DNA from 2 places in the Chryseomicrobium aureum genome. Region 2 is predicted to be linked to the other one. Evidence: predicted binding sites of a transcription regulator. Region 2 holds the regulator's gene; the other holds the start of a gene.
What was found. The regulator CtsR, encoded in region 2, represses protease genes until heat stress. The targets are predictions, from matches to a motif close to ATGGTCAATAAAGGTCAAACA.
Positions count from the first base shown of each region.

Region 1 (4,217 bases), 1.1 Mb from region 2:
GTAAACGTGATCAAACGAGACATCGCAATCGTCCGTGACGGCAGTGTTCGCCATAATGCTGAAAAAGTAGCGCTTTGGCTAGTGTATGAAGCGCTTAACTATAGAAAGTGAGATGACAATTTCCGAAGAAAGGGGGAAATGATTTTGTCATTTGCATCCGAAACAAAGAAAGAAATGACCCAATCTGAAGTTGATGCCTGTTGTGCACGGTCCGAACTATCTGCGATTATTCGCATGAACGGGACACTCGGATTTAGCAATAAAAATTTGAGTTTGGATATTCAAACTGAAAATGCAGCGATTGCTCGTCGCATTTATACGTTGATCAAAAAAGTCTACAACTTAAAAGTAGAACTTCTTGTCCGTAAGAAGATGAAGCTCAAAAAGAACAATGTCTACATCACACGTATCCGAGAGGGCACGCGTGAGATACTCGGAGATCTGCACATTATGAATGATGGCTATGAGTTTTCAAACGAAATTCATGCAGACTTGATTAAAAACGAGTGTTGTAAGCGTTCCTATCTTCGCGGCGCTTTTCTAGCGGGTGGTTCTGTCAACAATCCAGAGACTTCGTCGTACCATTTAGAAATCTACACATTGTACAAAGAACACAGTGATGCACTTGTGCAATTGATGAATGGCTATGAGTTGAACGCAAAAACAATTGAACGTAAAAAAGGATTTGTGGCATACTTAAAGGAAGCAGAGAAAATTGCAGATTTTTTGAGTTTGGTAGGAGCACATCAAGCTCTGCTCAAATTTGAGGATGTCCGAATTATTCGCGATATGCGCAATAGTGTCAATCGCTTGGTCAATTGTGAGACCGCCAACTTAAATAAAACAATTGGCGCAGCGCTTCGCCAAGTTGAAAATATCCGATTTATTGAAAACGCTATCGGTTTAGACCAACTTCCGGATAAGTTGCGTGAGATCGCACGACTCCGTGTCGAGTATCAAGATGTCACGTTAAAAGAACTCGGGGAAATGGTGTCTACCGGGAATGTAAGTAAATCAGGTGTGAATCATCGATTGCGCAAATTAGATGACATCGCTGACGCTTTGCGTCGTGGCGAATCGATATAATAGAGAGGAATTGGTTGCGATGGAAAAGACGATGGATGTAGGATTATCAAATGGCTTACAAGCTCGCCAAGCAGCTCTTTTTGTTCAAGAGGCAAACCGCTTTGCAAGTGAGATCTTCCTTGAAAAAGACGGCAAGAAAGTCAATGCAAAAAGCATTATGGGTATCATGAGTCTTGCTGTGGGGCGCGGGGAAGAAGTCGTGCTATATGCAGAGGGTTCTGATGAAGAAGCTGCGATTGATACATTATCGAAATTTATAACTGAAGAGTAAGCTGCAAGCATCCGATCAACTGCGGATGCTTTTTTCTATGAAAGGAAATCCCTCCAGCCAGGCCGTCATTTCCTTGGTGAGTTTCTCCGAGCCTCCCCACGTAAGATGAAAGAAGAGCACTTTCATCTTCGTTGCCGGGTCTCGGAAAAACTCAGATAGCCCGGGAAATGACGACCTGGCCTCCGGGATTTCTAGCTGTCAGGGCAGGGTGACAGGCACCAAATGGAAACTGCTGGTAAATGGTGACAGGCACCGAGAATACCCTTGTCGATTGTAAGAGTTATAAGATCTTACTAGTAAGGATCTTAAGAAATTAGATTTGGGTTTTGAAATGGTTTCCATAATATGACTTCGGTAGAACAAATCTGATTTCGGTACAATAAATGTTCATTTCGGTAGAAGAAATTAAGATTTCGGTAGAACAAATCCCGAACTCATCCGTTGAACGACCGCTCAGGGTGGGTGACCAGGGGGGTGACCGGCACTAAATGGAAACTGCTGGTAAATGGTGACAGGCACGGAGAATAGGCACGGAGAATAAAGTTGAGTGAAGTGGAGGGGCTGACTCCGGAGGGATTAAAAGCGGAACGTGAGATCCCGCAGGCGTGTTTCTTTGCCGAGGAAGCTCACGACGCGCCCTCGGAAAGCAGCCCCGTAACGGAGCTCAACGTCTCCTATCGCACAATTTCTGAACAGTCGGCTCCACATCTAAAATGGAATCGAGTTGCGCCTCCTAGAAATCCCGCAAGAAGCCATCGCGGCCTATGAAGCAAAGAACGCTTCACAGTCCACGCTGTCTTCTCGCACAATTTCTGAACAGTCGGCTCCACATCTAGAAATAAAAAAACACCCGAAAGCATAAGCTATCAGGTGTCCATATACGCCCCCGGAGAGAATCGAACTCCCATCTCAAGAACCGGAATCTTACGTCATATCCATTAAACTACGGGGGCAAGCGACTTTATTATTATAGCTTTCTGTACTGCAAAAGACAACTGCAAAAAAAGCAGTGCATCAGATTTGACCTTTCTTGACCTTCATGTGTATCATAAACATACAGCTAGTTATTCATAAAAAATCGGAGGTATGACTGATGAACTTAATTCCAACAGTTATTGAACAAACAAACCGTGGGGAACGCGCCTACGATATTTACTCTCGTCTTTTAAAAGACCGCATCATCATGCTAGGTAGCGGAATCGACGACAACGTTGCGAACTCAATCGTCGCGCAACTATTATTCCTAGAAGCAGAAGATCCAGAAAAAGACATCTCAATTTACATCAATAGCCCAGGCGGAAGCATTACGGCTGGTATGGCAATTTACGACACAATGCAGTTCATCAAACCAGACGTACAGACAATCTGTATCGGTATGGCAGCTTCTATGGGAGCATTCCTACTTGCAGCTGGTACAAAAGGAAAACGCTACGCTCTTCCAAATGCAGAAGTAATGATTCACCAACCACTTGGTGGCGCACAAGGGCAAGCGACGGAAATCGAGATTGCTGCAAAACGCATCTTGTTCTTACGTGAAAAATTGAACCAGATTCTTGCAGATCGTACGGGTCAACCGATCGATGTCATCGCAAAAGATACAGACCGCGACAACTTCATGACTGCTGAACGTGCAAAAGAATACGGTCTTGTGGATCACATCATTGACCGCAGCGACAGCAAAAAAGACTAATTGTCATCAAACACCGCCACTTGCGCGGTGTTTTTTCTATTTACTGAAACGAACTCGCGAGTTGTTCGTATAAAAAGAGAAGGTTTGATTTCTCATGAAAACAGGGGAAACTACAAACAGATAACGAAAGGTGGATTCTTATGAAAAAAATGCTGATTCCAGTCATCATTATTATTGGATTTTTTGTAGTCCTAGCAGCACTCTTAATTCCAAGTTACAACGGGTTTGTTGACTCGAATGAAAACGTTAACCAATCCTATGCACAAGTGGAGACTCAGCTCCAACGTCGTGTAGACTTAATTCCGAACTTAGTAGAAACGGTCAAAGGTTTCGCTGATCAAGAGCGCGAAATCCTTACAGAAATTGCGGATGCTCGTGCACGTCTTGCAGGAGCAGACTCTCCAAATGAACAAGCAGAAGCAAATAGTGAATTATCAGGTGCGCTTTCACGATTACTCGTGATTGTTGAAAACTACCCAGATTTAAAATCAGATGCAAACTTCCGTCAACTGATGGATGAACTGGCAGGAACGGAGAATCGTCTTTCTGTAGCACGTCAAGATTATAATGAATCTGTATCTCAACACAATCGCAAAGTAAATCGTATGCCTGGTGCATTACTGGCAGGAGTCTTCGGATTTGATGAGCGTGAATATTTTGAAGCCGAAGATGGTGCGGAAGAAGCACCAGAAGTCGACTTTGGAAGTGATGGTGAGTGAGGAAGAAACTACTCGTAACTGTACTAGCATTTCTAGTTCTACTTCCTTCAATGGCTGTGCTAGCAGATGTTCCAGATCCAATTCCAGGGAAGTCCTATGTACATGATTTCTATGATGTGATTCCAGAAGACTTGGAGCGCCATATTGAACGACTTGGACTTGATCTCGATCAAGGTACGGGAGCACAAGTGGTTGTCGTCACAGTAGAATCATTAGAAGGACAGGATGAAAATAGCTATGCGGTCGAATTGATTCGCGAATGGGGAATTGGAAGTCCGGAAGAAAACAACGGGCTCGTCTTCTTACTTGAAATGGATCCTACGAAAGTTGGGGACCGCGCAGTTTACATCGGTGTCGGTCAAGGGCTTGAAGGACGTCTTCCTGACGGGAAGATTGGACGTATTTTAGATGAATACACACTACCTTTTCTAGAGGCTGGTGATATCGAAGG
Region 1 is NZ_CP171117.1:1,813,302-1,817,518, reverse strand. It holds gene yvcK (uridine diphosphate-N-acetylglucosamine-binding protein YvcK) at 1-111, shown strand, start outside; gene whiA (DNA-binding protein WhiA) at 145-1,086, shown strand; gene ACF3OH_RS09550 (HPr family phosphocarrier protein) at 1,106-1,357, shown strand; tRNA gene ACF3OH_RS09545 (tRNA-Arg) at 2,239-2,310, opposite strand; gene clpP (ATP-dependent Clp endopeptidase proteolytic subunit ClpP) at 2,451-3,047, shown strand; gene ACF3OH_RS09535 (LemA family protein) at 3,188-3,766, shown strand; gene ACF3OH_RS09530 (TPM domain-containing protein) at 3,763-4,217, shown strand, end outside.
Region 1: clpP (ATP-dependent Clp endopeptidase proteolytic subunit ClpP) is a predicted target of CtsR. The motif match lies at 2,375-2,395, and genes of this name have one in related genera.

Region 2 (4,217 bases):
TACGACAAAATTTCCTCCAACAAAGACGTCTAACTCTTCTGCTTCCATCGTCTTTTCGTTATATGTATGTAGCACAAAAAAGGTATGACGGTCATAATTATCGAGTTTAGGTCGCTGCAAATCATGCAGGCAGTCCTCTATTGCGAGCGGGTGAAATTGAAAAAAGTCTCGTAATAGATTTTGCTCGTCAATGGAAGGGTTGCTAATATCGACCCAATACCACTCGAACAAATTATCTTGTAATTGATCCAAAGAAAAGTTTTGAATCAGTTCGTGATCTGTTGTGACTCCTACTGTGCGAATCATAAAACCACCTCCTGCTTGTTCTATCATACCCGCTTCTAGCGGAAGTCAAAAGTATTTCTCGTCAACAAAATGATAGCAAAACACGAACCATCTTCTAATTAGGAGATGGTTTTTTCGTGTTTCTTTTGAAAAAGGGTTGCAATTTAATATAAAAGCGAATAATATTGTTAAGTATTTCAAAAATGTTCGTATTTAGGAGAGTTCATATGTTTCGTTTACAGCAACATGGCACAACTGTTAAAACAGAAGTTGTAGCTGGAATTACCACTTTTCTTACAATGGTTTATATAGTCATCGTCAACCCCGTTATTTTGGCGGAAGCAGGCGTTCCGTTTGATCAAGTTTTCTTAGCCACTATCATAGCCGCCGTCGTTGGTACGTTATGGATGGCGCTATTTGCGAATTATCCGATTGCCATCGCTCCAGGAATGGGATTAAATGCTTTCTTCACCTATACAGTCGTTATTTCCTCGAATGGACAAATCGATTATTTAACGGCTTTCTCTGCAGTGTTCATCGCCGGTATTATCTTTGTCATTTTGTCATTAACGTCTTTACGTGAAAAGTTGATTATTAGCATTCCATCCAACTTGAAGCACGGTATCACGGCGGGAATCGGATTGTTCATATCATTTATTGGACTGCGCATGTCTACAATCGTTGAAGCGCATGAAACGAACTTAGTGAAACTCGGGGATTTAACAAGCCCAGCTGCTCTGCTCACGTTGTTTGGTCTACTTGTGACACTAATTTTGATGGTGCGCAATGTGTACGGTGCCATCTTTTACGGGATGGTAGCGACAGGGGTCGTTGCCTTCTTTAGCGGTCAATTGAAGTTCGATGGATTCTTTGAAATCCCTTCCTTACCAGAGGGCATTCTTGTTTGGAATCCCGTCACAGCTTTTTTAGACGTCATTCAATTCGGCATGCTTGGGATTGTCGTGTCCTTTGTATTAGTGACCTTGTTTGATACAACCGGAACAATGGTCGGCGTTGCCAAACAAGCCGGGCTCATGAAGGGAGAACGCCTTCCACGCGCTCGTCAAGCACTCCTTGCCGATTCTGTTGCGACGACGGTAGGTTCTATGTTCGGGACGAGCCCAACGACTGCCTACATTGAGTCTTCTTCAGGAGTAGCTGTTGGCGGACGTACAGGTCTGACTACATTGACTGTAGGAATTCTCTTTATCATCGCTGCGTTTCTCGGTCCATTTGTTGCGGCTCTTTCTGGAGTGGCGGCGATCACAGCACCAGCTTTGATTATCATTGGGTCATTAATGATTGGGGCTGTGAAGCATATTGATTGGGATGCGTTTGATGAGGCATTTCCTGCATTCATTGTAATTTTGGCAATGCCGCTCACGTCGAGTATTGCAACAGGAATCGAACTTGGGTTTATCATCTATCCGATTCTAAAAATAGTGCAAGGCCGCTATAAAGAAGTACATCCACTCCTTTATATCTTCGCTGTCTTGTTCTTGTTCCAGCTGATTTATCTTCCCCATTAATATAGAGAAGCATGCCGATTTCTCGGCATGCTTTTTTATTTGGAGTCAAAACAATTGCACGCTACAAAGTGAATTCGTATAATAAAGTCAAAGATAGTCAAAGTCAGTAGGAGGTGACACCATGAAAAATATCTCAGATATTATTGAAGGGTATTTGAAAAGTATTATCGAATCTACTAATCAAGGGCAGATTGAAATAAAACGCAATGAAGTCGCGGAGAAATTTCAATGCGTCCCCTCGCAAATTAATTATGTAATTAATACACGGTTCACTGTAGATCGTGGCTATATAGTTGAAAGTAAGCGAGGTGGAGGTGGGTATATACGTATCTTCCGCTTAGAGGCGACCGAACAGACAGATGTCATTCGGGATATGTTAGATGCTCTTGAAAACGGGGCATCTGAATCCATGGTGGAAGACATGGTCTACCGCCTGCTTGACTTAGACATGATTTCAAAACGAGAAGCAAAACTAATTGTTGCGGCGTGTGCACGGTCTACCTTGTCAGTTCCGTTGCCACTACGTGATCAATTGAGAGGGCGGGTCGCTCAAGCGATGCTTCTTACGTTACTTCACGAAAAGGAGGGTCGCTGATGATTTGTGAAAACTGTAAACAACGTCCTGCACATGTCAAAATGACGGTTACGCAGAACGGAGAACCATTCACGCGACATCTCTGTGATGTCTGTGCAAGTCAGTTACACCCTTTTCAAAACCAGCAAGATCCATTAACGGTTCATCAACTGCTCACGAACTTGTTTACACCTGAACAAACAAAAACACAAGCTAGTCGTGAAAAAAGTCAGTGGAGCTGTCCGAATTGTGGCTGGACCTATGAACGCTTTGTGCATCGCGGGAAATTTGGCTGTGCAGAATGTTATGAGACATTTGGCAATGCCTTACCCCCTGTCATGAAGCGACTACACAACGGCAATGCTGAACACATCGGCCAAGTTCCAGAAGCATATGAAGAGACGCGCGATTTAAAGCGTCGCATTGAAGACATTCGGTCTCGTATGCAACAAGCAATCGCTGAAGAAGAGTTTGAAACAGCCGCCACTCTCCGTGACCAAGCAAGAGAGCTTGAGGCGAAACTCTCAAAAGGAGGCGATTGACAGTGGATATGAATCGCTTTTTAAAAAATCAAGTGACCAGTTGGATGGAAAGCTCAGGAGAATATGCGGATATTGTCATGAGCACGCGAATCCGATTGGCTCGAAATATAGAAGGTTTTAAGTTTCCTCTGGCATTTACTGAGGACGAGGCGCATAAAATCGAACAGACTGTCTCAGGCATTTTGCTTGACCAGGAAAACTTATCGCACGAGTTTACGTCTTATCAGATGAAGCAATTAGATGCACTCGATAAACAAGTCTTGATTGAAAAACATTTAATCAGCCCAAGCTTAATTGAATCTGAGCATGAAGCGGCAGCTGTCATTTCTGAAGATGAATCTCTTAGCATCATGATCAACGAAGAAGATCATTTGCGCATACAGTGCATACTCCCTGGTCTTCAATTAGAAGAGGCGTACAAACAAGCGCGGGAAATCGACCGGACACTTGACCGCAATGTTCGCTATGCGTTTGATGAGAAGTATGGTTATTTAACGACATGCCCGACCAATACAGGAACAGGTCTCCGTGCGTCCGTCATGATGCACTTGCCGGCCTTGACCGCTACGAAACAAATGGCTCGTATCGCACCTATCATCAACCGTCTTGGCATGGTTGTGCGAGGCATTTATGGAGAAGGCAGTGAAGCTCTCGGGAATGTCTACCAAGTATCCAACCAAGTAACACTAGGTAAAGCGGAAGTCGAGATTTTACAAGAACTGAAAGGCTTGACGACCCAATTGATTGAAAAAGAACGGGAAGCGCGCGAAGCACTGCTTTCCCATTCACGCATAACACTAGAGGATAAGTTGTTTCGCTCACTAGGCACACTGCGCTACGCCCGGATGTTGACGACAGAAGAAGCAGCACAATGTCTATCCGACGTCCGGTTAGCAATCGACTTAGCTATCATTCGAAACGTCAACAAAACGATTTTGAATGAATGTATGGTATTTATGCAGCCTGGATTTTTACAGCACTATGCCGGTTCTACATTGTCCCCGAAAGACCGCGATGTGTTTCGGGCAAAAATGATTAGGGAACGGTTGACTATAGAAGAAAAAGGAGAGAACTCATATGATGTTTAATCGTTTTACACAGCGCTCACAAAAAGTACTTCAACTCGCTCAAGAAGAAGCGATTCGTTTAAAGCATGAAGCAATTGGCACTGAACATATTTTGTTAGGTCTGATTCGTGAAGGGAACGGCATTGCGGCGAAAGCGTTAGAGGCTAGTAACGTCGATCCAAAAGCGATTGAAGAAGGCATTGAAGAATTAGTCGGAACG
Region 2 is NZ_CP171117.1:231,984-236,200, forward strand. It holds gene corA (magnesium/cobalt transporter CorA) at 1-306, opposite strand, end outside; gene ACF3OH_RS01295 (NCS2 family permease) at 513-1,814, shown strand; gene ACF3OH_RS01300 (CtsR family transcriptional regulator) at 1,936-2,409, shown strand; gene ACF3OH_RS01305 (UvrB/UvrC motif-containing protein) at 2,409-2,930, shown strand; gene ACF3OH_RS01310 (protein arginine kinase) at 2,933-4,018, shown strand; gene ACF3OH_RS01315 (ATP-dependent Clp protease ATP-binding subunit) at 4,008-4,217, shown strand, end outside.